DNA from 2 places in the Mediterraneibacter torques genome. Region 2 is predicted to be linked to the other one. Evidence: riboswitches for the same ligand, from Rfam matches in the RefSeq annotation. Region 2 holds a riboswitch; the other holds the start of a gene.
The links. A riboswitch is a leader RNA that binds a small molecule or an ion and turns the genes downstream of it on or off. The one in region 2 is predicted to bind thiamine pyrophosphate.
Positions count from the first base shown of each region.

Region 1: another riboswitch for thiamine pyrophosphate. It lies ahead of ACH9UM_RS09485 (hypothetical protein); the one in region 2 lies ahead of ACH9UM_RS01440 (energy-coupled thiamine transporter ThiT).

Region 1 covers NZ_CP172594.1:1,996,180-2,012,079, reverse strand. The annotation lists gene ACH9UM_RS09495 (CD1845 family protein) at 53-343, shown strand; gene ACH9UM_RS09490 (relaxase/mobilization nuclease domain-containing protein) at 432-1,841, shown strand; TPP riboswitch at 1,899-1,998, shown strand; TPP riboswitch at 2,059-2,156, shown strand; gene ACH9UM_RS09485 (hypothetical protein) at 2,223-2,573, shown strand; gene thiD (bifunctional hydroxymethylpyrimidine kinase/phosphomethylpyrimidine kinase) at 2,548-3,090, shown strand; gene thiE (thiamine phosphate synthase) at 3,102-3,743, shown strand; gene ACH9UM_RS09470 (HAD family phosphatase) at 3,733-4,389, shown strand; gene ACH9UM_RS09465 (NUDIX domain-containing protein) at 4,392-4,877, shown strand; gene ACH9UM_RS09460 (ABC transporter permease) at 5,725-8,133, shown strand; gene ACH9UM_RS09455 (response regulator transcription factor) at 8,220-8,912, shown strand; gene ACH9UM_RS09450 (sensor histidine kinase KdpD) at 8,909-9,940, shown strand; gene ACH9UM_RS09445 (hypothetical protein) at 9,968-10,384, shown strand; gene ACH9UM_RS09440 (ABC transporter permease) at 10,565-12,952, shown strand; gene ACH9UM_RS09435 (hypothetical protein) at 13,079-13,339, shown strand; gene ACH9UM_RS09430 (ABC transporter ATP-binding protein) at 13,345-14,010, shown strand; gene ACH9UM_RS09425 (ABC transporter permease) at 14,025-15,900, shown strand, end outside.
Region 2 covers NZ_CP172594.1:313,243-329,142, forward strand. The annotation lists gene ACH9UM_RS01420 (NPCBM/NEW2 domain-containing protein) at 1-1,552, shown strand, start outside; gene ACH9UM_RS01425 (hypothetical protein) at 1,577-1,726, shown strand; gene ACH9UM_RS01430 (S24/S26 family peptidase) at 1,839-2,279, shown strand; gene ACH9UM_RS01435 (nucleoside triphosphate pyrophosphatase) at 2,397-3,041, shown strand; TPP riboswitch at 3,323-3,431, shown strand; gene ACH9UM_RS01440 (energy-coupled thiamine transporter ThiT) at 3,468-4,133, shown strand; gene ACH9UM_RS01445 (response regulator transcription factor) at 4,428-5,147, shown strand; gene ACH9UM_RS01450 (sensor histidine kinase KdpD) at 5,122-6,420, shown strand; gene ACH9UM_RS01455 (MATE family efflux transporter) at 6,576-7,952, opposite strand; gene ACH9UM_RS01460 (sporulation initiation factor Spo0A C-terminal domain-containing protein) at 8,112-8,663, opposite strand; gene ACH9UM_RS01465 (helix-turn-helix domain-containing protein) at 8,871-9,608, shown strand; gene ACH9UM_RS01470 (phosphatidylserine/phosphatidylglycerophosphate/cardiolipin synthase family protein) at 9,722-11,152, opposite strand; gene aroE (shikimate dehydrogenase) at 11,407-12,282, shown strand; gene ACH9UM_RS01480 (Cof-type HAD-IIB family hydrolase) at 12,340-13,149, opposite strand; gene murF (UDP-N-acetylmuramoyl-tripeptide--D-alanyl-D-alanine ligase) at 13,183-14,604, opposite strand; gene ACH9UM_RS01490 (D-alanine--D-alanine ligase) at 14,638-15,690, opposite strand; gene ACH9UM_RS01495 (nicotinate phosphoribosyltransferase) at 15,840-15,900, opposite strand, start outside.

The DNA.
Region 1 (15,900 bases), 1.3 Mb from region 2:
CACGGTAAAATTTTTATAAGGGCAGATGCCCTTCTGAAAGGAGGCAAAGCGTATGCGTTTGATAGGTAAATTACTGGCACTTCCCTTTATGCTGGTTACGGGGATTCTTTATCTGGTATGTAAATTTTTAGTGGTTCTTTCCGGTGCGGTACTTGGGATTCTTTCTGGGATCATCTTTCTGGCGGCATTGGTGCTGTTCTTTGTCGCAGGATTTTTGCCGGGTCTTGCATGGCTTATGATCGCCTTTCTTATCAGTCCATACGGTCTGCCTCTGGCGGCTGCATGGCTGGTAGGGATCATTGGCGGGGCAAACAGTGCCTTAAAGGATTTTATATTTGGTTAAGCAGATTTGGCGGGGCGCATAGGCAGCCCCGCTCTTTTTCTGCAATTATAACTTCTCTGATTGGAATTAAGTTAAGGAGGTGACGAAAATAGCGACCACAAGACTGATGCCTCTGCATGTAGGAAAAGGTCGGAATATCTCTACTGCGATCTCAGATATTATTGATTATGTAGAAAATCCGCAGAAAACCGATTTTGGAAAATTCATTTATGGCTATGAGTGTGATACCCGGCTTGCTGATGCAGAGTTTCTTCTTTCCAAACGACAGTATGCAAATCTGACCGGCAGAAATCAGGGTGCAGATGATGTGATCGCCTACCATCTCCGTCAGGCATTTAAGCCCGGCGAAGTTACGCCAGAAGAAGCTAATCAGATCGGCAGGGAGCTGGCACTGAAGCTCACAAAAGGAAACCATGCCTTTGTTGTCTGCACCCATGTGGATAAGCACCATGTCCATAATCACATCATTATCAACTCTACTACACTGGACTGTCAGAAAAAATTTCGCAACTTCTGGGGTTCTACCTGGGCAATCCGGCGAATGAATGACAAGCTGTGTTTGGAGCATGGACTTTCGATTGTAGAAAATCCGAAACCCAGCCGGGAGCATTATGGCACATGGCTGGGAAATAAAAAGCAGCTTTCCTTTCAGGAGCAGATACGCATTGCTATTGATGCTGCATTAGAGGAAAAGCCAAAAGATTTTGAGGAACTTCTACAGAAGCTGGAAACTGCTGGGCTGGAAGTCAACCGTGAAAGAAAACATCTTCGGTTCCGAGTTCCGGGACAAGAAAATTATACCCGATGCGATACGCTCAAAGGCGATTATACAGAACAGGCCATCAAAGAACGGATTGCCGGTACACGGACAGTAAAACCCCGCCATGCCTTTTCTAAAAAAACGGTTTCCAAAGTTGGATTGCTGGTTGATATTGAAGCTGCAATCCGTTCCGGCAAGGGCCCTGGTTATGAGCGCTGGGCAAAAGTGTTCAACCTAAAGCAGCTTTCTCAGGCAGTGCTCTACTTAAAAGAACATGGCGATATGGGTTATGAGGATCTTCTGGAAAAAGCCAACGCCACTACCACTAATTTCAATACCTTATCCGTTCAGATCAAAGATCTGGAGTCAAAAATGAACGCCAATGCCGAGCTGCAAAAACAGATCGTAAACTATGCGAAAACGCGGGCTGTCTATGTAGAATATCGCAAAGCCGGGTACAGCAAAAAATTCCAAACAGAACATGAAGCTGAAATTCTGCTGCACCAGGCGGCAAAGAATCATTTTGACGAGCTGGGAATCAAAAAGCTCCCCTCTGTCAAATCTCTCCGGGAGGAATACACCGATCTTCTGGAACAAAAACGGAAAGCCTATTCTGCCTATAAGCAGGCCAAAAATGATATGAAAGAACTTCATAATGTTCGGGCCAATGTGGAATACCTATTAGAGATTTCTTCCCCACCACAACCGCAGCGCAGCACAGAAAAATCCCGTCAATAAGGTTTGCTAACTTGAATTCTATAGACCTTGACTTTCCGGGACTTCTTAACTATAATAATACTCAAGCAGGGGGACTACCTTGTAGTTGAGAAGGTTAAAACCTGACCCTTTGAACCTGTTGGCTAATACCAACGCAGGGAGCTGAAGAATACAGATTCGTATTTTTTGGACATTCTCTGTTTTGGGAATGTCCTTTTTTAATTGAATAAGATATGATATGTGTTTGCGAGGGAACTGAACAAGTTGAAAAAGGTAAGACCTGACCTCTGGACCTGTCGGCTAATACCGGCGTAGGGAAGCAATTTCTTACGCTCGTATTGCGTCTGAAAGAGCTTCTAATTGTTTTAGAGGCTCTATTTTTTTATCTTAGGAGGATCAAACATGGCATTTATGAAAGACATCTTAACCCACAACATCCCCATTTGGGAAGAATGTGCAGCTACCCCATTTGTGCAGGAAGTGCAAACTGGAAAGCTACCTCTTGAAAAATTCAAGAGATATATGATTCAGGATAGTATCTATCTGAAAAACTATGCCCGCATATACGGAAAGGCAATTTTTCATGCTGCTACATTAAGAGAAATTCAGCTTTACTACTCCATGCTGAACTTTGTAAATGATACGGAATCGGAAGTGCGGCTGGATTATCTAAAGCAATTTTGCATAACAGATGATGATGCTTTCTACACCAGAATGTATGAAAGCGGTGGCAAAGAAACTATTACAATATAAGCCCCAAAATGTTGTAATCGACCCGGTTATGTATGCCAAAAATGGCTGCCCATTGATGAATCCTACGGCGGTTTCCACCTTGATAGACACAGTAATTCCACTTGCCGATGTACTTACTCCGAATATTCCAGAGGCAGAGAAAATAGCGGATATGCAGATTTCCACAGTTTCAGATATGGAGGCTGCCGCAAGAAAAATATATGCCATGGGTTGTAAGGCGATTGTTGTCAAGGGTGGACATCATATAGGAAATGCTGTTGATGTCCTATTTGATGGAGAAAATTTCTACCATTTTGAAACATCCCGCATTGATACGAAAAATACTCATGGGACAGGCTGTACCTTTTCTTCTGCAATCGCTTCCCAGCTTGCAAAGGGAAAAAGTGTTCCGCTTGCAGTCGAATCTGCAAAGGCATATGTCACAATGGCAATCGAACACTCTCTTGCGATTGGGAAAGGCTGTGGCCCGACGCACCATTTCTACGAATTGTATCAGCATGGTTTATCTAAAGAATAGGCAGGTGCAAAATGAACTTTGATTATACACTTTATCTTGTTACTGATCGTCAACTAATGAGCTGCGATAGCCTGACAGAAGCGGTGGAACAGGCAATTTTAGGAGGCTGCACAATGATACAACTCCGAGAAAAAGAATTGTCCTCATTAGAATTTTACAATCAGGCTGTTGCCGTGAAACAGGTTACGGATAAATACCATATTCCCCTTATCATAAACGACCGGATAGATATTGCAATGGCTGTGCAGGCTACGGGGGTACATATTGGACAGCATGATTTACCTGCGGCTGCCGTCCGCAAAGTAATTGGGGAAAATATGCTGTTGGGAGTATCCGCATCTTCCATTGCAGAAGCAATACAGGCACAACAGGATGGTGCAGATTATTTGGGAGTTGGCGCAATGTTCCCTACTGGAACTAAAACCGACGCTGATTCTGTATCAATGGAAGAATTACAGAAAATCCGCGCAGCCGTTTCTTTGCCGATAGTTGTTATTGGCGGTATCAATAAGGGAAATGCAGGGCGTTTCAAGCCCATGGGAATTGACGGGCTGGCTGTTGTATCTGCCATCATAGCGCAGTCTGATATAAAAGCTGCTGCTGCGGAACTGAAAGATTTATTTTGCGGAAAGGAAAAGAAAAATGGATTTTAATGCGGCAATCTTTGATTTAGATGGAACAATTCTGGATTCAATGGATGTATGGGAGCATATAGATATTCAGTTTTTGAAAAAGAGAAATCTTCCCGTCCCGGAAAATTATGTAACTGAAATATGTGCAAGGAGTTTTGAGGAAGCCGCACAATATACCATTGATCTTTTTGGATTGCAGGAAACGGTAGAGGGAATTATTGAGGAATGGAATAATATGGCGGTCGAGGAATACAGCAACCATGTCGGTCTGCTGCCCTATGCCCTTGATTATCTTCTGTGCTTAAAAGAACATGGAATAAAACTTGCAGTTGCTACGGGGTTGCCGGAAAAGCTCTATATTCCATGCTTAAAGAACAATTCTATTTTAGAATTATTTGGCGCTCTATGTTCAACAGATGAGGTTCAGCGGGGAAAAGAATATTCGGATGTCTTTGAATTGGCCGCAAGAAAATTAGGGGTTGCACCTGAACACTGTATTGTGTTTGATGATGTGCTTCCAGCAATTAAAAGCGCAAAGGCAGCCCGTATGTTAGCAGGCGGGATTTATGATAAGTATTCCGCAGATCAGCGTACAGAAATAGAAAGGATTGCGGATATTTACTTACTTGATTTTCGGCAAGCACCGATCCCACACAAAGAGGTATGAAAATGGAAAAATGGGATTTATATAATGCAAAACGGGAAAAGTCTGGAATAACAGTGTGCCGTGGAGAAATCATACCCAAAGGGCTGTATCATTTATCTGTGAGTGTATGGATCGTCAACCAGCAGGGGCAGTATCTTTTATCACAGCGGCATCCGAAAAAGCAATACCCTCTTTATTGGGAATGTACGGGTGGTTCTGTACTTTCCGGGGAAACCAGTTTACAAGGAGCAATCCGAGAGGTAAAAGAAGAATTAGGAATACTGCTTACTCCCGGAAGTGAAAAATTGATTTATCAGAGCAGACGGGAAAATGTGCAGGATTTTTACGATGTTTGGCTATTTCATAAGAATATAAAGATTGAAGAAATGCGTTTACAGGAAACAGAAGTTGTGGATGTTCAATGGGTAAATCCAGATAAGTTATTTGAGATGTTTCGCCTGAAACATCTGCACCCTCTAATTACCTATGTAGATCAGCTAATAGGCTGAAAAAGCGCCGGGCGCAGAGGTATCAAAGCCTCTGCATCCGGCGCTTCTTTTTTGTCCTTTTTCCCGCATTTAGAACCCCGTTTTGCGGGGAACAGGATAACTTTATCCACCTGCCTGCCGGCCATGCGGAAAAACCCTTGATTTCCGTGGACTTTTAACGCCCTAAATGCGTAGACAGGAGGTATCTTTTCCGCTGGCGCTCAGCCTTTTAATTCCGTGTTGCACATGAGGCGGAAATCTTACTGCACCAGACAGCGAAGAATCATTTTGACGAACTGGGAATCAAAAAGCTCCCCTCTGTCAAATCTCTCCGAGAGGAATACACCGATCTTCTGGAACAAAAACGGAAAGCCTATTCTGCCTATAAGCAGGCCAAAAATGATATGAAAGAACTTCATAATGTTCGGGCCAATGTGGAATATCTATTAGAGATTTCTTCCCCACCACAACCGCAGCGCAGCACAGAAAAATCCCGTCAATAAGATTTGTCTGCTTTTGGTTTTCAGCGTTCCAACGGAACGCGCAGCCATTGCCACCGGCAATGATCTCAGGGGTTTGGGGATATGTCACCAACAAGCATTAGCAGGAATTCCGGAAACGGGATTTCTGCTAAATACGCAATCTTACGTAAGATTGCATTGCTTGCCAGTAGTTTTAAGAGTCTTTGGCAGAGAATCTGTTTACAGTTGCCGCATTGATAAACCTTTGATAACTGCCTATAATAGAGTTATTATTTTGAACTGCTATAACAGAGAAATGCAAAAAAATAAAATTTTTTGTCCGCTGTAACATTTCGCGGACATTTGGGGTTTACAATGGCCTTATCAAATATGGAGGTGATACAACTATGACATGGCCTTTTGAGAATGACACCAGCGCCATTGTAAAAAAATTAGCAGACCGAAGCATGAAAGCGGATAAAAGACGCAATGCGTTTATTATCATAACGATTGCTTTTGCAGTTAGTTTGATGATGGTATTAGCACTATATAATCTCGGAACAGACCGTGAAAATAGGCTTTATCTGCAAGGACGCTATCAGGGCAGCTTTATTAACAGTACCAGTACCGTCTTTGAAAAACTGGAACATAACAACCAGATTGAAGCAGTCGGCAAAGAGGCTGCAATGGGAACGAGCCGTATCAATGACTATACTTTGGATGTGTATTACAGAGATCAAAATGCACTTGAACTAAAAGGCGTTACTGACTTGCTGGGAAAAATGCCGGAGGCAGAAAATGAAATCATTGTGGAACAGTCCTATTTGGAGCATTTAGGGTTGCCGGTTCAACTGGATCAAACCGTTACACTGGATATGCCTTTTGGAAAAAATCAGACATATCATGTTTGCGGCATTATTCAAAGCAGTAATGCGTCCCGTATTTATCAAGTCATTGTATCGGATGGCTTATATAGCCGGTATGAAAAAGCAAACTGTTACGATCTTTTGGTTCGCGTGAAAAATACCGAAAATATGGACAGCGAAACTTTGAAACTGCTGATAAACGAAATTGCGGAACAAAGCGGTGTACCTGAACAGTATGTTATGTATAGCTCTACCTACTTTGGATTGGCAGAAGAAAAATCCACGCTGGAGCTATTGGTGATTATCGGAGCAAGCAGTTTAATTGTACTGGCCTGTTCTTTGGTTATTTACAGCCTGTTCTACATTTCTGTTATCGGGAAAACACATGAATATGGCAGACTGCGTGTGCTGGGGGCTACATCGGTTCAGATCAAGCGTATCGTGCGAAAAGAAAGTTTTTTGTTATCCTGTGCTGCAATTCCTATCGGTGTTGTATTGGGAAGTGTTTTGGGCTATTGTTTCGTCCCGGACGGCTGGCATTGGATGACTACACTGGAATGTGCCGTTGTGATTGCCCTTGTTACAGAAATTGCCTTGAAAATTGCTGTCCATACCCCTGTAAAGAAAGCCTCTATGGTATCGCCTATTGAGGCGCTGCGAATCAATACGACTGATACACCGGCGACAGAAAAAACGCGGATCGAACATCGAAAAATTACGCCATCTTCGCTTGCCCGAATGAGCTTTGCCCGGAACAAGAAAAAAGCTATACTAACCGTATTGTCTTTGGGATTTGCCGGAGTTTTACTGATGTGTGCCGCCACCTACCTTAATTCAACTGATGTAGAAAGCATGGCAAAACAGCAATTTGCAAATGGCGACATTGTACTTTCCCTTGATCCCGCCAACACAAATGCGGAAGATCGCCCCGCCGGGATCAATGCACTTCAAACGAAAAATCCATTGGATGAAGTTTTGGAAGAAACGATTTCAGATATGGATGGCGTAAAGAATATTGAATTTATACAGGGCTGTGTTTCAAATATGGAATTTCCCACTCCTTTCAAGGATGGTAACAGCCATTTCTTTACCCAAATTGGAATCCCCGAAAATCAGTACGAGGCCTTTTCACAAGGACTAATTGAGGGAACCGCAGACCGCCAGAAACTTATCAACGGAAAAGGAGTTATCGTAGATAATTCCGCCAAGCTGTTAAGCGACTATTATAATTACACTCCTCAAATTGGCGATATAGTCAAAGTGGAAACAGCGGATGGACAATGGGAAGAATTTACTGTAATGGGGATTGGGAAAGCTCCTAATCTCGGTGGGGATTCAGCTTCTTTCTATTTTCCGCAGGAACTCTTACCTATGATGAAAGAAAATGTTTCCAACTTCAACATAACCTGCATTGTAGATGTGGAAAGAGATCAGCTTACAGAAGTTGAGAATAAGATTTTCCAGTTGGCGGAAAATCGTGGAGGTATAGAAGTTTTCAGTATCAGCGATATTATTACTTATCTGCAAGAGGAAATGGATAACATAAAAATGCCGTTATACGGATTGGTATTTTTCATTGCTGTTTTTGGGCTAATCAGCCTTATCAACACGCTAATGACAAACATTATATCAAGACAGCAGGAATTTGGTATTTTACAGTCTGTGGGATTGAGCAGTAAGCAATTCTCCAAAATGCTGCAAACAGAATGTTTCTATTATGTTTCTGGTACGGCTATTTTAACCTTAACGATTGGAACTTTAACAGGATTTGTACTTTGCAAAGTTTTCAATCAGGTTGGGACATTCGGGACATTGACTTATCATTTTCCAGTTTTAGAAATAAGCATATATTTTGTAGCGCTTTTCTTCATACTGGCCGCTTACTCCGTTTTCTCTGTACGATATAGCAAAAGACATCCTGTGATCGAGCGCATTAAAACAATGGAGTAAATTTTCCTTTATCAGAAAATTGTGTTTTCTGCAACAAAGGACATTTGCCTGTTATACTATCTGCAAAAAGCAAAGGAAGTGAGGATATGAAGCAGATTTTAATTGTCGAGGACGACAGTTTTTTGAATAAGATGGTGGCCTATAACCTGACCGCAGACGGCTATGGCGTGACTTCTGCCCTAAATGCCAAAACCGCAGCCGACGCCATCCGCCAGCGGGAATTTAATTTAGTGCTGCTGGACATCAACCTGCCGGACGGGAACGGTTTTGAACTGTGCAAGCTGATAAAGCCCCAGCACCCGGATACCATCGTGATTTTCCTGACCGCCAACGATCAGGAGAGCGACCAGATACGGGGCTATGAGGTGGGCGCGGTGGACTACATCACAAAGCCCTTTGTGATCGGGGCCTTGCAGCGAAAAATCAAAGCCATGTTCGCCATGCTGGAACACCACAAACCGGCCAAGGACATTTACGACGACGGGCGGCTGTTTCTGGACTTCTCGGAGCAGACGGCTTCCTTAAACGGCAAGCCCCTGACCCTATCCCCGATGGAGTACAAAATGCTGAACCTGTTCCGTAAAAATCCCCGGCAAGTGCTGACCCGTGGGCAGCTTTTGGAAAAGCTGTGGGATATAGACGAGAAGTTTGTGGACGAACACACCCTGACAACCTCCATCAGCCGGATTCGGAGTAAGATCGAATCCGACGGCGGCGCGCCCTACATCAAAACTGTTTACGGCATGGGCTATCAATGGACGGGAGGCGAGGCAAAATGAAGTTGCAAAACCTCTCGGTAAAGCGGCTGTTTGGCCGGGTAGCAATGGGGCTTGTCCTTTCCATGTCCGGGATCACCATAGCCCTGTTTCTTGTGACAAAACAGACGGCGGTGCTGCTGACGGGCGGGGCGCTGCTGCTGTGCGCCCTTGTGGGGATTTTTGTACTGACGCAGGCGTTTGGAAAGCGGCTGTCGCAGTTTACCGCTGACCTATGCCAGACTTTAGACCACATGATCGCCGGAAATGAAGCGCCCCAGCGGCCAGAGGACAGCGAAACCCAGCTTGCCAGAATTGGACACCGGCTGGCAAGGCTCTATCAGATCATGCAGGAGAACCGCCGCCGGGTGGACGAGGAACGGCAGGAGTTACAGACCCTTGTATCGGATATTTCCCATCAAGTGAAAACGCCGGTAAGCAATCTGAAAATGGCGACGGACACGCTGCTGGAAAAGCCTATGACCAAGGCGGAGCGCACCGACTTTATCCGGGGAATCCGCAGCCAGACGGATAAGCTGGACTTTCTCTTTCAGGCCCTTGTGAAAACTTCCCGGCTGGAAACGGGCGTGATCCAGTTGGATAAGAAACCGGGCCGCCTCTTTGATACCGTGGCACAGGCCATGAGTGGAATTGTGTATGCAGCAGAGAAAAAGGAAATCGTCGTGTCCGTGGACTGCCCGGAGGATTTGACCGTTTTCCATGACAGCAAGTGGACATCCGAAGCCCTTTTTAACCTGCTGGACAATGCGGTGAAGTACACCCCGGCAGGCGGGAAAATCGCTGTGTCGGTGGTGCTGTGGGAAATGTATGTGGAAATCAAAGTAGCCGACACCGGCAAGGGCATTTCCGAAAGCAATCAGGCCGCCATCTTCCGGCGCTTCTATCGTGAGGAAGAAGTACACGAACAGCAGGGCGTGGGCATTGGCCTGTATCTGGCCCGCGAGATCGTAACACGGCAGGGCGGCTATATCAAAGTGGTTTCGGAGCCGGGCAAGGGTTCGGAATTTTCCATTATGTTGCCGACTAAATAAAGCACACTTATAACAGGAGAAAACACCATGAAAAAAATCAATTTTTGCAAAGCAACAACAATCATCTTAATAATCAATGTTATTTTATCTATTGTTTTATTTTTCGTTGTTCCTGATAATATAGCAATTCAATGGGTAGGTACAACCCCCAGCAATGCAGTAGATTCTTACTATATATTTTTGGTGCCGATATTGTCAGTACTCTTTGCTTTTGCTGGAAAACCTATTTTTACAATGTTCCTGTTTAGATTGTGGAATAGAACTAACGAGCATTTAGTGACATACTTAAATTTGTGTCTGCAAGTTGTATTTCTTACTTGTGAAATCTATATCGGATTATATAACCTATGTAATTTTAATTTTGCCATTAGTATAATTCTCATTGTGGAACTTATGATAGATGTGGTGATTGGATTGAAATTATTTCACAATCAATCTATCTAAAAGATCGTGTAGTATGTTTCGGCGGACGGCCATTTCCGGCTGCCCGCCGTAAATTTTTTTGAAATGTCCGAGCGTTGTAACATTTCACCCCGATTTTCAATGAAATTTTTTGGCCGCTGTAACATTTCACGGACATTTGGGTTTTACAATACCCTTATCAAATATGGAGGTGATACAACTATGACATGGCCTTTTGAGAATGACACCAGCGCCATTGTAAAGAAATTAGCAAAACGCAATGTATCTTCAAATCGTATTTTTTGCTTTTTTAATGTTTTGACCATTGCGCTGGCAATTAGTTTGATTGTGGGAATCTCCTTATTCCAACAAGGCAGCAAAATTAGTGAACAAAAGATTTTGAATCAAATGCAGCAAGCTACCATCGGGGGGCTTACAGCAGAACAGATAGAAGTTCTGAAAAAAGAACCTGATCTTGAAGATATTGTACCCTATAAGCATAGTGATAGTTTTCTGATGGATGGGATCAAATTTGAAGCGGTTTATATGCCGACTGGTTTTGGAATTATAAAATCCTATGAATTAGTCAGTGGAACCTGTCCAGAACAGTACAATGAAATTGTAATTGATAAAAATGTTCAATTAGAGCTGGGGTATCAGCTAAATATAGGAGATACCATCACTTTACCAACGGCGGGGAGTAAAACAGAGGATTTCATCATTACTGGTTTTACTGATAATGTGGAAACAGGAACATTTTACTTTTATGTCTCCCCAGCGTATGCAGAACAGGGTGTGTTATTATCGGATATTCCATATAGTGCCTTGATTCGTGTAAATGGTGCCACGGAAATGGGACTTATTGATTTTGAGAATACAGTATATCGTCTGGCTTTATCCCAAGACATAAGCAGGAACCAACTTTATTTTAATAGCAAATTCTGTTCCTCACTTATTAGTGGATCAGGAATGGGAGGTGTTCTTTTAGCTACTCTTTTTATTGCATTTTCAAGCGGAATTGTCATATACAGTGTGTTCTACCTTTCGGTATCAAATCAAGTATCGCAGATTGGACAGCTCAAAACTATTGGCATGACAGAAAAACAAATTAAGCGGATGATTCGTAAAGAAGGGTATCGTTTCTGCCTGTTCGGAATACCTGCCGGTATTACAGTAGGTATCATATTTGCATATTTGTTAGAGCCGAATGGAATAACGATTATCAATGCCATAGCCACAAGTATTTTAGCAATAATATTAGGCATTATCATCGTACAAATTTCCGTATACAAGCCCGCACAAATAGCTTCAAATATTTCCCCTATTGAAGCAACAAAATATGTTGGAAACGATCCAGAACTAAAAGAAAGTAGAGTGCAGAATAGGAAAAATCATATTCGGCTCTCACCGTATTCTTTAGCCGTATTGAGCGAAAAGCAGAATCGAAAAAAACACAATCTGACGATTGCCTCGCTTGCAATCGGCGGGATTTTATTTATGGTTGGAGCCACTTTTATATCATCATGGAATCCAGATTCCTTTGCAAGAATGGGGAATTTGGAAGATGGAGAATATTATATTACGATTAACCACAATACATTAGTCAACCCGAAACCGTATGGTATTTCGGAGTATCAAGTTAATACGCCTTTTTCACAAGAACTCATGGAAGAATTGCAACAAATCCCGGAAGTTAAAGAGATTTATGCTACGGAGAGAACCGCAGCCATTATTGAGTATCACGATGAACAATTAGAAATTCCCATTATTCCGATTACGCCTGATAATCAGGAGGAAATTTTGAAAACGCTTCCTGTTGATTGGACATACGAAACATTGGTGAAACAAGACGCTATGGTTATATTAGGAACAAGCGTACAGAAAGAAGTCTATCATGCTTGCCCGTCAATAGGAGAAAAAGTGACATTACGATGGTTTGATGGGGCTGAACACAGCATAGATATTTTGATTGCCGGTACTTCCGAAAAAAGTATGAATGAGGGCTTTTATCTCCCCAAAGAAACCATAGAAAAGTTGTGGGGCGATATGGATTTAACAGCTTCCTTAACTTTGTCCGTACCTGAATATGAAAAAGTGGGTAAATCAGTAGAAAGCAAATTAAATAATATACTGTCCCGACACCCTGATTTGGTAATGGAAACCTTACAAGAGGTAAAAGCATCTTCGGCAAATACGATTCATAATACCAGCGTACAAGTTTATGGGGTATCTGCCTTTGTCATTATGTTTAGCATTTTTAATCTGACAAACACCTTGATTAGTCGTATCAGTACAAGGAGAAAAGAATTTGGAATATTGGAATCTATCGGTATGACAAAAAAACAGATAAAGAAAATGCTGCTGCATGAAAGTGTCTTACTGATTATTCCATGCTTGATTATTACGGTTGTGGCAGGAACCTTGATGGGTTATTTGTTAGTACGGATATTGTCTGCGAATGGATTAACTTATTTTCAATATACTTTTCCTTTTATTCCATTACTGATTTACGGTGTCTGCTTAATAATAACACCTATTATAATTTCTGCTATCTGTCTAAAAATTCAATGCAGAAATTCGTTGGTGGAACGGATCAAAATGGCAGACTGATTTTGAAATGTCCGAGCGTTGTAACATTTCACCCCGATTTTCAATGAAATTTTTTGGCCGCTGTAACATTTCGCGGACATTTGGGTTTTACAATACCCTTATCAACAAAAGTGAGGAGGCGACGCAATGGAACTGACCCCGACATTGATTTTGAATCTGGCGCTGCTGATCGTCCCGCCCGTTGCCCTTGTGCTGGTGTTCCGGCAATGGCTGGCCCGGCACATCCGCTGGACGGTTGCCTTGACTGCTCTCTGTGATGTTCTCCTATTTTGGGATGAACTGTTCTACTATGAGAGCTTCGGCCTGTTCGCTGTGCTGATTCTGGTGCAGTTGGCGGCCACCGGCGCAGCAGCGTTCCGCATTTACAACAAACAAAAAAAGGATTGAATTTTATGAGCATTTTACAGACTATCGACCTGAAAAAGTATTACGGCACAGAGCCGAACATCACCCGCGCCCTTGACGGTGTGAACTTCTCCGTGGAGGACGGCGAATTTGTGGCCGTTGTGGGAACCTCCGGCAGCGGCAAGTCTACCCTGCTTCACATGATGGGCGGGCTGGACACCCCTACTTCTGGCAATGTGATTGTCCGGGACAAAGAACTGTCGAAGATGAACGACGAACAGCTTACCATCTTTCGCCGCCGCAACATCGGCTTTATCTTCCAGAACTATAACCTTGTTCCGATCCTGAATGTGTATGAGAACATCGTCCTGCCGGTGGAGCTGGACGGGGACACGGTGGATCAGAAGTTTTTGGACGAGATCGTTCACCTGCTGGGACTGGAAGATAAACTGAAAAATATGCCGAACAATCTTTCTGGCGGACAGCAGCAGCGTGTGGCTATCGCCCGGGCCTTGATCACCAAACCGGCTATTGTGCTGGCCGACGAGCCCACCGGCAACCTTGACAGCAAGACCAGCGCCGAGGTGCTGGGGCTGATCAAGCGTACCAGTGCGGAGTTCCGACAAACCGTTGTGATGATCACCCACAACAACGACATTGCCCGCCTTGCCGATCGGATCGTCCGCATTGAGGACGGTAAGATCGTGGAGTAAGGAGGTGGCAGGCTATGACATGGCCTTTTGAAAATGATACCAGCGGCATTGTAAAGCGCATATCAAACCGCAGTATATCGGCAAATCGAAAAAGAAATATCTTTATTGTTTTGACGATTGTACTTGCCAGCGCATTGCTATCTGCTATTGTACTCTATGGCTTTGGGGTTATGCAGGAAACGCAAAACCGCAACCAAAAAACAGCGCAGATTATGTATCATGCGATTTCTGAACAACAGGGACAGGAACTATACAAGCAAGAAGAAATTGCGTGGGTTGGAGAATTTTTCAACGCATTTTCTGAACAGGTAAACCATTCAACCGTGAACTTTACTTATGCAAATGCAGATATGCTAACATCCCAAAGTATGCCCTATTCGGGAGATTTACCAGCTTCGGAGAATGAAATTGTAGTGCAGGAATCCTTTTTGGATAGTTTGGGCTATTCAAATGAATTGGGACAGACAATTCAAATCCCCTTTTCTGACGGCACTACCCATGATTTCAAATTGACGGGAATCTTAGATGTGAAAACCGGCGATATTGGGCGCTATACAGCCATTATATCGAAAGAATTAGTAAGACAGCAGTATGGCGACGGAGGCATGATTGATTATTACATTGGGCTGAAAGGCGTTCAAAACATGAGCGAGGAAGAAGCCACCAACTATGCAAACACTCTGGCGCAGCAATTAAAAATTTCCGATGATAATGTGATTGTCCGTTCCACATATTTTAACTTAAAGGACGAAAATCACGGAAGCGATATGCTGTTCTATTTCTTGATCGGTTTTGTAACTTTCATTGGTTCCGGCATTGTGATCTATTCGATTTTTTATATTTCAGTAGCAAGCAGTATCCGTAACTATGGACAGCTTCGCACAATCGGAACTACAAAACGACAGATCAAAAAGATGGTTTACCGCGAGGGGAAATTACTTGCTGCCATTGCTATCCCGATTGGTCTGGTTATTGGAAATGTGATTGGGTACTTCCTGATTCCTGCCGGTTGGTACTGGCTGACTACTTTATGTGTGACGGTCGGGGTTGGCCTTTTTGCATTTATTATTGTGATGATTGCCATTCATACTCCTGTAAAAAGAGCTGCGGCAGTATCTCCGCTGGAAGCATTGCGATATTCCGATTATCAGGGGAAAATGAAAGAAAGTTCCGTGTTGCACCGTAAAATAACGCCTGCTTCACTTGCTAAAATGAATCTGTCCAGACAAAAGGCAAAGTCCACTTTAACAATACTTTCTCTTTCACTCGGCGGAGTATTGGTTGTATTGATTTCGACAATGTTAGTTTCCTATGATGGCGTTGCAGAGGCAAGAGGCAGGGCTTTCCCTGTCGGTGAATTTAACATTCAGCTCAACGCAAATCAATCGTGGGACACTGCTGGTATTTCTTTGTCTGGATTGCAGCAAAAGAATTTTCTAAATGCCGATTTTATAAATGCAGTAGAATCTATTGATGGCGTTACAGGAATCAAGCACTGGTATTACACGGACGCAGAATATCGTGTAAATGGTAATTCTGGAAAATGGATTCAGGGCTTTTGCCGAGATGAACAGCAGAATTTGGAGAAAGAGCGAATTGCGGGAACGACTGATTATGATGAACTGGTGGCAGGCAATGGAATTGTCTTGCTTCAAGAGCGTGCCGATCTCTATGATATTGAGGCTGCGTTGGGTGATACCGTCGAAGTGGACTATAAAACCGAATCCGGCCAAATTCGCACAAAGGCCTATACCGTCATGGGCATTGTAAACGAATATTCTTACTCCGGCTTCTCAAAATGCTTTGCGCTTCCGGAGCAGTTTATGAATGAAGCGACCGGGATAGATTGCACAGGTACGATTTCCGTAATTACCGATATGAAAAAATATG
Region 2 (15,900 bases):
ATTGGGAACAGGAGTTTATGTGTCGGATTTAACGCACTTGTCCGGAAATACTGCATGGGGTGGAGTTAAGAAAGATCTGTGTCCGGATGGAAACAGGTTGATAGCAATCAAGAAAGATACGTCTACAATAAATACATATACAAAAGGCATAGGTGCACATGAGCCGTCTTCGATTGTATATGATGTGACAGGCTACAAGATGTTTTCTGCCGACATCGGTGTCGAGAATCATCAGATTGCGTCAGACGGCGGTGTTTTTGCAAATGTGAAAGCGAAATTTAAAGTTTCTACAAGTACAGACGGAAGTAATTATACACAGCAGTATTATGCAGAAGATCTTTCGGCAAACGGTGGATTGCGAAGTATTCGTGTGAAATTACCGGAAGGAACGACTCATATGAAGCTAGAGTGCCCTGCAAGCGCATGGAACAACGGAAATGGCGGGAAACTGCATACGTGTTGGGCAAATGCAAAATTATATGAAACTGTAGAAATCGCAGTTACGGGAATAACATTAGATCAGGATGCATTGGCTTTGAAAGTCGGAGGAACGGAAGAGCAGAAGACGGCGACGCTGCAGGCAGCGATCACCCCGGAAGACGCGACAGATCAAGAAGTTTTATGGGAATCTGATAATGAGGAAGTCGCTACTGTTGACGGCGGAGTTGTCACAGCTCATAAAGCGGGAAATGCAACAATTAAAGTAAGTTCTGTGAATTATCCTAATATAACGGCACAGTGTATTGTTACGGTTACCCGCGACGATACGGCGTTAGAAGAAGCGATTGCTGCGGCAGAAAGCAGGATGAAGGAAGAAAATTTTGCGGAGAAATATACGGAAGCAACGAGAAAAGCGCTTGAAGACGATCTTGCAGATGCAAAAGCAGCGAAAGACAATACAGCTCTTTCAGTAGAAGAGGTGAAATTGATTGTTGAATCTTTGAAGACGTCGATCGAAGGATTGCAGTTAAAGGCGGTTGTTACGATCAATAACAACGGAAACACAGAAACAAAATATTGTGAAGTCGGAGATCAGGTAAGAGTTGTAGCAGCACAGGCTCCTGAAGGAAAGAAGTTTTCACACTGGACTGTGAATGAAAAACCGATCTGTTACAATGAATCTTATACATTTACAGTATATAAAGACATAGCTGTGACATCTGTTTATGTTGAAGAAGCAGAAGAAATTCAAAAAGAAGTTTCGGTTTTGTGCGATGTGTCCTATGCAAATGGAAGAGTGAAGTTTTTGTCAAAATATTCTGTTCCGACAGATGCAGATTATAAAGTTATAAAAGCCGGTGTTGTGGCAACTGATAGTACAGGCTATGCAGCAATTCAGGAAGTACAACAAGAATTGACATTAGATACAACAGCAACTACCCGTTTGAAAAAATATGGTGTAAATACAGATTTATATTTGGCAAACTTCACACAGTATTTAAAAACGAGCAGAACAACAACTTGGTATGCAAGAGGATATGTAACATATCAGGACAATAGTGGTGAGCAACATACTGTATATAGCGACATGGCGCAATATACAATTCGATAAGAAGAGAAGGCAGGAGGAATAGAAGTGAGAAAAACATTTTTAGAGCCGGAATTAGAAGTTGTAAGATTTGGAACAGAGGATATTATTACAACATCTTTTGTTAATGATGGCGGTACTGAAGGAAATATTGGAGGCGGCGAGGATACTGATGAGTGGGGGCCAGAAACTCCATAACTAAAGTTATTTTCATTAGATGAAAAACATCCTTGGCAGATTATAAAGATCTGTCAAGGATGTTTTTATAAAATTATCTGTAGTGAAAGATAGATTTTATAGAGGAGACGTTATGCGCAATACATCTTTAGAAGAAGAACTTCGATCGGGGAAAACCTGTGTCTCTACAACCGTCGGAGACAGCATGGAACCGATGTTGCGTAATCGAAGGGATACAATTATTATAGAACCGGTTCATGGAAGATTAAAGCGATACGATCTTCCGCTTTATCGGCGACCGGACGGAAAATATGTGCTGCATCGTATCCTGCATGTGAAAAAGGAAGGATATATCATCTGTGGGGACAATCGCTGGTGGAAAGAGAATGTGCCGGAGGAGTGGATACTTGGTGTCGTGACCGAATTTTATCGTGGTGAGAAACATATTTCTGTGAGATATCCGACATACCGTCTATATGTTCATTTGTGGTGTGATTTGTTTTTGATCCGAGCGGCAATTCTTCGTATAAAAAATAAGCTGCAACGTATTAAAAAAGCCAGGACTGCTCAATGAAATAATTTATGTAAAGTATGTTTTTTACAAAGGGTGACATTCTTTGTGTACACATATACATTGGTTGTTGTATACTTGGAGTAAATAAAATAAATAGAAGAAAGCAGAGAAGTGAAAATGCAGACAAAGAAAAGAATTATTCTTGGGTCGGCTTCCCCGAGAAGGCGGGAGCTCCTTGAGCAGATCGGAATTTCATTTGAAGTAAGAGTCAGTGACAAAGAAGAAGTTTATCATAGTCTGATCCCCGAAGAGATTGTAAAAGAGCTTGCGCTTTCAAAGGCGGAAAATGTTGCGGATGATTTACGGGAAAAACAAGAGCAGGTGAAGCAGATAAGTTTTGATAAGAAAAATAATGTACTGTTGGATACGATTGTGATCGGAGCGGATACGATCGTTGTGTCAGACGGAAGTATTTTAGGGAAACCGAAAGATGAGGCAGATGCCGTCCGTATGATCCGAAGTCTGCAGGGAAGAAGTCACAAAGTGTATACAGGCGTGGCAATTTTGGATTATGACGATGAGGGAAAAAGAAAGTCGGTTGTTCATGCAGTTGAAACGGAAGTTTTTGTCAATCCTATGAGTGACGAAGAGATTCGGGAATATGCCGCAACAGGAGAACCTCTTGACAAAGCCGGAGCGTATGGTATACAGGGGCAGTTTGCAGCTTATATCGAACGGATCGACGGAGATTATTATAACGTGGTCGGACTCCCGGTATCTTATGTGTATCGACAGTTAAAAGAAATAGCGGAGAAGGACTGATGGGGGCACAGCGATGCCCATATAAAAGGCCGGACAGGATGATTGTTCAAATTTCTTGACATTTTTTGTCAAAGAGGTTATTATGGATACGGTCAAAGATGTAACAGTTTATCCCACGCCATTCGTAAAACCGCACTGCGTGCTTATTGTGGCTGACGCCACTGTTTTACTCATAAATAGGCGCTTAGCACATACAGATGTCCGCTTGCAAAAACATGCAGGCATGTTTTGTGCTTCACACACACTGTATGGCTAAACTGTTACTAAAAAATTACATATAGATTGATGACAAGGGGAGCTTGTGTTACAGGCTGAGAGGAAGTTGGGAACTTCGACCCATAACCTGATTTGGATAATGCCAACGTAGGGATTATGTTATGAGTGTTTATACCTTTTGTTTTCAATCTGAGAACAGGAGGTTTTTTTATGTTTGATTTACTTGTAAATGCAGAAGGCGGGCTGACAACTGCGGGATATGTTGTCACGATATCCGTCGGGATCGTACTTTTTCTGGCGGCAGTATTTTTCGCGGGAAAGAGATCTAAGCGTCAAAAAATGACGACAAAGCAGCTAGTATTTTGTGCGGCTGCAATGGCCCTGGCGTTTGTTACGTCTTATGTAAAGATTTTTCAGATGCCATGGGGAGGCAGTGTGACATTATGCAGCATGCTGTTTATTGTACTTGTGGCAAACTGGTACGGTGTCGGAACAGGAGTTTTGGTAGGTCTTGCTTATGGAATCCTGCAGTTTATACAGGAACCGTATGTACTTTCTTTTTTCCAAGTGTGCTGTGATTATATTCTGGCATTTGCAGCTCTTGGTGTGGCAGGATTTTTTGCAAAAAAGAAGCACGGACTGCTTAAAGGTTATATCGCGGCAGTTTTGGCAAGAGGTGCGTTTCACGCACTTGGGGGATATTTGTATTGGATGGATTACATGCCCGATAACTTCCCGAAATCATTGACAGCGATCTATCCGATTGCATATAATTATAGCTTTCTTTTGGCGGAAGCGGCGATTACGCTCGTGATCATTTGCATTCCTGCCGTGGCAAAGGGACTCGGTAAGGTAAAGCAGATTGCGGCGGAATAAAATAAAATTCACATGTGTAAAGATGACAGGCGGTTCGGAAATAAAGAAATTTCCGGATCGCCTGTTATCGTTTGTGGTATAATGATTGCACGTTGTGCAATCCAAGCCGATTGCCCGGCTTGCCGCCACAAAAAGTGGCGGATTATACCGGCGATCCACTGCTTGGAAAGGAAATGTATGAAAGGAAATTCCCGACGGCCTTTTATAAGAAAAATTTAAGAATTACATCGAGTTTTTTTTAACAGTGGAAGTGTACTGTTTATATCAGATAAAGGAAAACGAGAGGAGAGAATGATGGCAGAGGAAATGAATATGGGAGAGGTTGTCATGGTTGTTGATGACAACAAAGAAATTGTATATTCGATCAGTGAACTTTTAAAATACGAAGGATACCGGGTGATTCCGGCGTATGATGGAATGGAAGCGTTAAACTTGCTTGAGCAGAATCCGGTAGATTTAATTCTGCTTGATGTTATGATGCCACGGTTAAATGGCTTGTCTGCTCTTATGAAGCTTCGGGAGAAATACAGGATTCCGGTTATTATTCTTTCGGCAAAGACGGAGGAAAGTGATAAGGTATCGGGACTTGTGCTTGGTGCGGACGATTATGTGGAAAAGCCCTATAATCCGGCGGAGTTGATGGCTCGCGTGAAAGCGCATTTGAGGAGATACAGGGCGTGGGGAGGCGAGCTTCCGAAGGAAAATGATGATCAGATCATAAACGGAGGCCTTGTACTTGACAAAAAACAGCGGATCGTACTTGTGGAAGGGGAGGAAGTGAGGCTGACGGCTACGGAGTATAAAATTTTAGAACTTTTGATGGAACATCCGGGGCAGGTGTTTTCTTCGGAGCAGATTTATGAAAATGTCTGGCAGGAATCGGCAAACTATACAGTGGAAAACACGGTAATGGTTCATATCAGACACATTCGGGAGAAAATTGAGATTGATGCAAAGAAACCAAGATATGTAAAGGTGGTGTGGGGTATTGGATACAAAATGGAAAAATATTAAGTCAAAGGCGAAAAGTTTTTTAGAGAAATGCTGGCTTAGCAGTACAGGGATTGCAGTGAAACTATTTTGTTTTGTGCTGGCAGGGTTTGGAATCGCATTCTGGTATAGTGTTGTAGTGTACCGTACGTACCATCCGACCGGAGAATCATTGTTTTTCGGGATATTGGGAAATGCTTTATTTGGAGCAGGGCAGATGATACTGACCGCATTTCTCATTATGAGGAAATTCCGTGAATGGGATCCGGGAGAAAAGGATGCGTATGTGAAATGGCAGAACAGGTGGAAAATCAGGAATCGCAGACTGCAGTGGATAGGCGGAACAGCTCTTTTGATCGCTTTGTGGTATATGTCGTACTTAATGAACGGCGGAATGTATATAGGAACAGGATGGCAATACAATTATGCATCGGGTTATGTCATGATTTTATCGGCGCTCGTTCAGTTTGTGCTTGCCGGAGCGGTGATGAATCACTTTAAAAAGAAACAGTTAGACATGATCATGTGTAATTTTGAAAAGATAAATCAAAACAGGATCAAAGAAGCGCTAGAGATCGAGCGAAAGAGTCTTGAAAAAGTATCGCGCAGCGATCAGCTCAGAGTAGATCTTATTACAAATGTTTCCCATGATCTGAAAACGCCGCTTACGTCGATGGTCGGCTATATTGAACTGATCAAGAGGGAAGAATTAAGCGATATTGTCCGCGATTATGTGGATGTGATTTCAGAGCGGGCAGAGAAACTAAAAGAAATGATCAACAGTTTATTTAATCTTGCAAAAGCAAGCAGCGGAAATGTAGAGCTGCATCCGGAGCCGTTCGAGGTAAATCGGATGATCGAACAGATCTTTGCGGATATGGATGACAGGATAAAAGAAAGTCATTTGGAATTTGTTACCGATCTGACAAAAGAAGATACACAGCTTATATCGGACAATTCTTATTTTTACAGAATCTGCCAGAATCTGATTGAAAATGCGTTGAAATATTCTGCAAAGGGAACGCGTGTCTTTGTGAAAACGAAGCTTTTGCAGTCGGAAGGAAAAGAGGAAGTATGGCTGGAAGTAACAAACACATCGGGATATCCGATGGATTTTACAAAAGAAGATATTATCGAAAGGTTTGCAAGAGGAGATAAGGCAAGAACCGGAGACGGAAACGGACTTGGACTGGCGATCGTAAGTACTTATGCCAAAGCGCTCGGGGGAGAATTTGATATATTGATCGACTGCGATCAGTTTAAAGCCTGTTTGAAATTTCCGAAAAAGACAACATAATTTTGATTATTATGCAGAAGAATGCAGAAAAGCAAAAAATCACCCGTTTCTTATGTGAGTATATTACTTTATGATGATTCGGGTAATTTTTTGCTTTTTTACTCTCGCAGCGCAGATAGTCCAAGTCCGGGTCTATCTAAGATTTTATCGGCTGCTTACAATTTTGGAACATGCTTTTTAGAACTTCCGGCGATAGTTTTATGGGTTATGTATATATAGTAGATGATAAATGCAAGCGCTGTGATAACCCATGTTACCGGATAGCTTAAAATAATCGCCGATATCGTCGGTGAGATTTTCAGCATGGCGGCAAGCCATGCGATGCGAAGGACGCAGACGCCAAGCAGAGTAATGGCTACCGGAACGACGACGTTTCCGACTCCGCGCAGCGCTCCGGCGATAACTTCGATAAAGACATATACAATGTACCATGGCGTGATCAGAACGAGCATGTCGCATCCGATTTCAATTACATGACTGTCGTTTGTAAATAACCGGAATAAAAGGAATCGTGCGGCGATCAGAAAGACAACAAGTACGGCGGAAACAATAAAATCCATAAGAAGGCATACGCGGGTACTTTTGCGTACGCGATCCATTTTTCCGGCGCCGTAGTTTTGCCCTACGAATGTTGTGATCGCAATTCCGAACGCAGTGCTGACCATCCAAAAAATTGCGTCCAGTTTTCCGTAGGCTGACCATGCGGCGGTTGTGTCCGTGCCGAAAGTGTTGACAGCAGATTGAATGGCAATATTTGTAATAGAGAACAGGATCGCTTCAAATCCGGTCGGCAGTCCGAGTTTTAACTGCATTTTCAAAATCGAACCGTGGAAACGGATCTGTTTGACGGAAAGTTTTAATATGCCTTCAGAGCGCATCAGTTTTAAAGTGACAAGTACGGCGCTTACAGCCTGTGCGATGAGGGTGGCAACGGCAACTCCCATAACACCCATATGGAATACGATAACGAATAAAACGTCAAGCACGATGTTGATGATGCAGCAGACGATCAAATAATAGAGCGGACGTTTGGAATCTCCGGTGGCGCGCAGTATTGCCGATCCCATGTTGTAAATGAGGACGAAAATGATTCCGGCAAAGTAGATCCTTAAGTAAACGGCGGAATCTGCTACAATATCGGCAGGCGTATTCATCATCTCTAAAAGAAACGGAGTCAGAATTATTCCTGATACGGTAAGGATCAAACCTCCGAAAGCGGCGATCGCGTAAGCTGTGTGAAGACCTTTATTTGCAGAGCGGGAGTCTTTCGCACCGAAAAATTGTGCAATCGTTACGGATGCCCCGGAAGAAAGCCCGGTAAAAAATCCGACTACAAAAGCAACGATCTGAGCAGAAGAACCTCCTACTGCGGCGAGAGCTTCTTTTCCGACGAATTGACCGACGATAACACTGTCAATCGTGTTGTATAGCTGTTGAAAGAAAGTCCCGAGTAAAATGGGAAAGAAGAAAAGTAGAAGCTGCCGCCAAATAATGCCTTCTGTAATCTGGTTTTTCTGAATGTTGGTAGACATAGAACCATCTCCTTTCAATAATTTTCGGTATTAGGCGTTTGTGAAACGCCTAATATTATATATGAAAAGCGAGGTAAAACCAAGTGAAATTCAAACATATGTTGTTTTGCGGAGCTGTTTTCAAAGATGATAAAAATAAAATAAGAAAGAGCCGAGTCTTTAAGATTTTAAAGATTTTGGAAATCCGGAACAGCTCCGTTCACTTTGTCCGTCGTCTGTCGGATGAATATCATCTCTTACAGAAGCAAGAGTGCGATTAAACAAAGATTCGATCTCTTCGGATAAGGTTTTCATTGCTTCCATATATATCTGTGCTTTAAACTCACAAGTCTGTGAGGTACAAGTTTGTGGGTTGCATTGCTGATGATGCCGTTCTGCCTGATGTCTGCGGCGTTCTTGCCCGATTCGAAGATAGAGTGTCCGCAATAGCGTGGAGTTCTGTCTGTTTGTCAGATCCAGATAGCGGGATACCATATCAGGATCACCTTTTGTAAGTGCAATATCGAAAGCGTGTCGTATGGAACGCTCTACTCTTGATGGTGTTGTGTGATACTTTTTAGCGATATCGATATAGAGTGCTGATATCTTTCCGTCAGGATAGTATGGATCGGTATTAAATAATTCTATTGCGTCGCAAATATAAGTAAAACCTTTGATTCCTGCCGGAACTCCGATGTTCATCAGTACATCTATTACATAATCTTTCATCATGCCCCTCGATTCTAGTTGTTAATATTACCTAAGAAAATTGATTCATATTAAGAAAATATACCAATTTTACGGCTATTTCTACATCAGTTTACGACAGATTTAATAAAATGTCAATGAGAAACTACAATAATCTTGAAAAAGCGATTGCTTTTACAGGAAATTTGTAATATACTTTGAATAATATGTGGTGAAGAGAGGGTTAAAATCATGACGATGATCAGAAATAAGATTCGTAAGCGACGTCAGGAGTTAAACATGTCAAGAGTACAGCTTGCCGAAGCGGTGCAGGTTACACCGTCTGCTATTGCAAATTATGAGAATGGAATCAGCTATCCGAAACCGGATATTTTTGTTGCGCTGATGATCACGCTTGAAGTAGATGCGAATTACTTTTATGAAGAGTATGTAAGAAACAGAGAGATTGCCATCGCATGTAAAAGAGCGATCACACAGGATGAGATATATGCTCTTGAAAAGTACAGGCAGTTGACGAGCAGCGGGAAAAAACTTGTTCGTATGGTGATCGAAGAAGAGTATTCGAGAATGCAGCAGGAAGAATGGATTTCTTTTCCGTGTATGAAAGATATGGGAGGAGGGATTGATGCGATTTGTAAAAAAAGAGCAGAATATTTTGAATTCCGTGTACGCAAGGAGAATATGATAGACGGCATGGAATTTTGCCTGCAGCTTCAGACAGACAGATACGAGCCTGTTTTTCGGAACGGGGATGTGATCGCATTGACCGAAAAAAAAGCAGGTCAAAATGAAATAGGAATTTTCTTAGTAAATGAAGTTTATTATTTGAGATTATTATATCAGGAAAATGAAGAGAAAAAGCTGAAAGCATTGAACGTATTGGAACAGGATGTAGTAGTAAAGCCGAAAGACCGGTTTATCTGCATGGGAACAGTTCTCGGGAAGGTACAAGGGATGCCTGATTTGTGATTCTCGTTTCCGTGCAGATAAATCCGATCAGAGAAGATATCGATCATAAGAAATTCGGCTGTAAAAATTTAATCATAAAAGTTTTGTCTATAAAGAGTTTTTAATAAAGTTGTCTATAAGAATCTTCGGAGCGGTTTGATAATTTGTCTTAATGTTGCGTAGAATAATTTCTTTCCGGTGCTTAATTCTTTTGTTTTGTAATTTTCCCCGTAGGTATATTTTCCGTTTTCCATCGTTTTTGAAAAGGTTTTATCATGTTCGGCTTCTTTTCGTATAATTGCGTTTAATTCGGTTGAATCGACGGCAAGCATTAATTCGGTATCAAGATATGTGCTTCGCATGTCAAGATTGTAAGAACCGACGATACTCATGCGGTCATCTATGAGAACGGCTTTCGTATGGCAGGAATGGGGAGCCATATATTCGTAAACTTTCACACCGGTTCTCCATATCTTTTCTTTTTCATTTAAGTAATCTGTACAGCCCCACGGATTGGCGCCTTTTGCGACATCATTTGTAATGATCTCGACAGAGACGTTATTATCTGTGAGCTGAGAAAGATCGTCGTACATTTCCCTGCCGCATATAATGTAAGGGGTGTAGATCGTCGCCTGTTTTCCGGACATCATAAGCCGGTGAAGAGAGTACCACATCCACGGTTCTTTGTTTTCTGATTCGATCGGATTGCTCAAAAGAGTGATCTTATTTGTCTCAAATGTCAGTTCTTCCCAGTTTTGTTTTTCGTATGCGGCAGGATATTTTTTCTGTAGCTCTTTGTAATGTTTTTTCAGAGCTTCTGTTTTTTCGACCGTCTTTTTTCCGTTTCTTGAGCCACGGCACGGTTTGCTGTCAGAAGAATCCCATATGGAATCAAAATAAGTCTGAAGCTGGGACATAGAAGTGTTTTGCATATTTTTGCCCGGATCTGTTTCGTAAACAAACAGCTCCTTGTCGATGTTTTTTCCTTTTGAATAATCTCCGAGAAACAGGTTTGTTGTGTTGCGTCCGCCAAGTGTATACATCTGGTCATCGATGATCAGATATTTGTCATGAAGGCGGGCCTGCATATCCCATGGTTTCAAAAAATTCACAGGATTATAAATGCGGACCTGAGCGTTTTTATGAGCGTCTAAAGCAAGAAACCACGGATTGTGCTGTACATCCATAAATCCGCTGATTCCATCGACGATAACACGGATATCGACGCCCCGGTCCGCGGCGTTTAGTAAGGCGGAAAGAATATCCTGCCCCGCCTCATCATCGTTAAAATCAAAGGTCGATAAAATGATGGATTTTTCTGCTTCTTCGATCATACCGAGCCGATACAAAAGAGCGTCGTTATTATCAGTGATGTAGGCGATGCGCTCTGTCCCGGATGTGTCGGAATAATATTCGGCTGCCGCATCTTTTTCTTTGTATTCTTCCGATACAGTTTTATGCGGCAGATAAGGAACAGTAAGGAGGATAATATAAATAAGGATTAAGATAAGTACAATGTATTTCCATGAAATATGTTTTGCGAGAAAAGAAAAACTGTTTTTCATATTTTCGTAAAATCTCCTTTCTTTTGGAATAAGATAGCACATTTTTTTAAAAGGGGCAATTCATTAAGACAAAACGACAACGCGTTAGTAACATGGGGTGACACGGGATAAATGTATGCATTTTAATTCGATTTTTATTTTAACGAATTTTATTCACACTTTAAAGTGTTGAAGTAAACAAAAAGTTGTGATATACTGTATCCATATTTGCAGTGCGCCTGTTTTGAGAGCGCATGATCATGGAGGGAGAAAAGATGGAAAGAAGAATTAACGGACATACAAGGCTTTACGCGCTGATCGGTTCACCGGTAGGCCATTCGGGGTCTCCGGCTATGTACAACTACAGTTTTGAAAAGCTAGGGATCGATGCGGCGTATCTTGCGTTTGACATACCGCTGGAGAAAACAAAAGATGCGATTGACGCATTCCGCACATTAAACGTAGGCGGTTTTAACATAACGATGCCGAACAAAACCGCGGCGGCACAGCTTGTAGACAGATTGTCCCCTGCGGCGGAACTTGTCGGAGCGTGTAACACCGTCGTTGTGGAAGAGGACAAAACGATGACAGGGCATATTACAGACGGGATCGGATTTGTCCGCAATCTGAAGGAACAAGGAGTCGGGATAGAGGGAAAGAAGATCGTTTTGCTTGGTACAGGCGGAGCGGCGACTGCGATCGCAGTACAGGCGGCGCTTGATAAAGCGTCAGAGATTGCGATATTTAACCGGAAGGATGAATTTTTCGCAAACGGAGAAAAAACGGTAGAAAAGATTAAAAAAGCAGTACCGTCGATGAAAAAAATCTATATTGAAGATATTGATGATGAGAAAAAATTAGGAGAAGCTATCGCCGGAAGCGATCTTTTGATCAATGCAACACGCGCCGGAATGAGTCCTTTGGAAAACGTGCTTCCCGTTCCGGAAGAATTACTTCATAAAGATCTGGCTGTTGCGGACGTCGTGTATAATCCGAGAGAGACGCTGCTTATAAAAAAAGCAAAAGAGGCAGGCTGTAAAGCCGCAGTCGGAGGAATCGGGATGCTGCTCTGGCAGGGAGCTGCGGCGTTTGAACTGTTTACAGGAAAAGAAATGCCGGCACAGGAAGTGATGGAACTTTTCTTTTCCTGAAAAAGTATCGTGACAGCTCTTACAGATTGTATGTGTGAGCCGATATAAAAGATTTCTTTATCGCATAAACGTATCGATCACATGGAGTACGCCGTCTTCGTCATTGGAACGAGTGATGAAGTCGGCGGTTTCTTTTATGATCGGCTGTGCGTTTTCCATGGCGACTCCAAGACCGGCATATTCGATCATGGACAGATCGTTGAAGCCGTCGCCGCAGCAGATCATCTCATTAGCGGTCAGACCGATGCTGTTTAACAGCTTTTGGAGAGACTGCGCTTTGTCAATGTTTTTCGGCATGATCTCCAAGAAAAACGGTTCGGAAAGATAGATATTTAAAAGCCCGTGGTACTGCTTGCGGAGCGGTTCGATCATCGTTTCAAGTGTTTTCGGATCGCCGCAGATGAGCAGCTTATTTACCGGGAAATCAAGGGCGGATGGAAAGTCGTCCGTTGGAACAATTTCCATATTGTTTATTCCCGATTCTATTTCTACATATTTGTTCGGACAAATCCCTGAGAAAATATGAGTGTCATCGTAAGAGATGATATCCAGTCCCGGAAATGTCTTTACGTATTCCCAGACCGGACGGATGATTTCTTTTGGGATCGTTTTATTGTAAATGATCTCGCCTGTGGAACATTTTGTAATACGTGCGCCGTTAAAGGAGAGCATGTATCCGCCGAAAGTATCCATCTGAAGTTCTTTTGCAAGAGGCGCAACACCGTTGATCGGCCGCCCGCTGGCAAGAACGACAGTGCGGCCGGCTTCCTGAATCTCAAGAAGCGCCTGTTTTGTCGGCGCGGTAATTTCCTTTTTTGAATTGGTCAAAGTGCCGTCCAGATCAAGGACGAGAACCTGATATTTCATAATCCTTCTCCTATGCTTTATCAAAATATAATATTATTGCTGTAAAAATTCGACGATTTCCGGAAACTCCATTCCGTGTGAAGCCTTTACAAGTACGGTATCGCCTTCTTTTAAAAGTTCTTTCGCCTCGCGCAGAAAATCTGCCTTTGTGGCGAAATGGCAGATCTGAGTCGGAAAATGCGCAGAAGACGAAGGCGTCTCTTCGGTATGTTCTGCGTTTTTTTGCTGCTCAAGATATTCCAACGCTCCGTCTGCCGCCGACTTCATCAAACTGCCGATGCAGATCAAAACATCGATGCCTTTTCTGACGGCGTGAATGCCGACTTCGCGGTGCATCTGTTTTTCGTTTTCTCCGAGTTCAAACATATCTCCGAGTATTGCTGCTTTGCGAGTATCTGCAAAGGCAAGAACATCGAGAGACGCTTTCATAGAAGTAGGGTTTGCGTTGTAGCAGTCGTCGATGATCGTAAAATGGGGCGCACGGATCAGGTTATTGCGTCCGGCAATCGGAACATTTGCTTCGATTCCTGCGCAGATTTCCCTGTCTGTCATACCAAGAGCGTATCCGACTGCGGTAGCCGCAAGCGCGTTGTACACCATGTGAGCGCCCGGGATGTTGATATGTGCCGTAAAAGAAGAATTTGGTGTGAAAAACTGTGCGTCCGTTCCGTTTAAACCTTTGCCGGAAATATTTTCGGCGTGAAAACCGCAGCTTTCATCAAGACCGAAGTAGACAGGCGTGATTCCGTTTTCGGGAGAATATCCGCGCAGTTTGTCATCGTCTCCGTTTAAGATTATTGTTCCGTTTTCATTCATATAAGCAAACATTTCTGTTTTTGCTTTTAAGATCCCGTCTCTTGAACCTAGATTTTCCATATGGGCGACACCGATATTTGTGAGAACGCAGATGTCCGGCCGGGCAACTTTCGCAAGGCGCGTCATCTCTTCGAAGCCGCTGATCCCCATCTCAAGAACCGCGATTTCATGTTCCTTACGGAGGTTGAAAACAGTAAGAGGAAGCCCAATCTCATTGTTAAAGTTTCCTTCTGTTTTCAGAACCGAATATTTTTGTGACAGGACAGAGGCGATCATTTCTTTTGTGCTCGTTTTTCCGACGCTTCCCGAAATGCCTACAACTTTGATATCAAGGGAACGCCGATAGTGTTCTGCGATATCTTTTAAAGCCTGTTCACATGACGCCACTTTAATATAAGAATAAGGAACATCTCCGAGATCTTCTTCGGAAACGGCGCAGAGCGCTCCTTGTTCCATTACTTTCGGAATAAAGGAATGTCCGTCGACGCGTGCCCCCCGGATCGCGATAAACAGACTGTCTTTTTCTGCTTTACGGCTGTCGATGACGACGCTGCTTACTTCACGGGGGAGAAATTCAGATCCGCCGTAGTATGTACCGCCGCAGGCTGCGGCAATTTCCTGTAATGACATATATTTCATAAGATAGCTCCTGCCTTTCTTAAACAACATGTATTAATAACGCGCTTCTAACGATTTTTTGATGATCAGTTCACACAGATCGCCGTATTCGATTCCTGCCGCTTTCGCTTCTTTCGGCAGCAGGCTGGCTGCGGTCATGCCCGGCAGAGTGTTCATTTCCAGACAGTAAAGATTTCCTTTTTCATCCAGAAGAAAATCGGCGCGGCTGTATACGTTGAGTTTCAGCGCACGGAATGCTTTTACGGTAAGTTCCATCATCCGGGAAGCTGTCTCTTCGGGAATGTCCGCAGGGCATACTTCTAAAGTCGCGTCCGCCTGATATTTATTCGCATAATCGAAAAATCCTGTTTTCGGTATGATTTCGATCGGAGGAAGCGCCTCGTTGTCAATTACGCCACATGCAAATTCACGTCCTTTTATATACTCTTCTACAACGACTTCATCCTCATAGAAAAAGGATTTTTCCAAAGCTTCTGCATATTCTTCTTCTGTACTGACGATATATACCCCGATGCTCGAACCTCCAGAACATGGTTTTATAACGACAGGAAGGGAAAGACCTGTTAAAGCAAGAGAGCGGTCTTTTGATTTCTTGTGAATGGTAACGCCTGCCGGCGTGTCGATGCCTGCCTGGAGAAAGACTTGTTTTGTCAGTCCTTTATCCATAGCGACGGCGCAGCCGAGAGAATCGGGACCTGTGTAGCGGATACCGAGCAGGTCAAAAGTAGCCTGAAGTTTTCCGTTTTCTCCTTCACCGCCGTGAAGTCCGAGAAATGTGATATCTGCCAGACGACATAATTCAATGACGTTTGGTCCTAAGAAACAGTCGGATTGATCAGGCCGGGATGCTTTTACAGCGGCAAGATCAGGTTCTTCACAACTGATGTTTTTCGCAATCTCAAGACCGTGACCGGGAAGGGTAAATACGTCTTCCAAATGTTCGGGAGCGTGTTCCAGCCCTAAAAATACGTCAAGAAGAAAAGCGTCATGACCTTTTTCGATTAATGTACGGCAGATGCCGGCGGCAGAAGCAAGAGAAACGTCTCTTTCAGTGCTTAGTCCTCCGGCGAGTACGATGATTTTCATAATTGTTTATACTCCTTTGATTTCGAGATATTCGTTTTTGTTTATTTGATTTTCAGATATTCGTTTAGTTTCATTAAATTATAATATGGAACGTTTCGGTTAAGTCGTCTAAGTCGTCGATCTGATATAGATTCATAAGAGAGTTGTTCCTATCGGTTTACGTTATTTAACAGTTCGGTTTTTGTATCATAAAGTCTTTGTGAAAGGTCT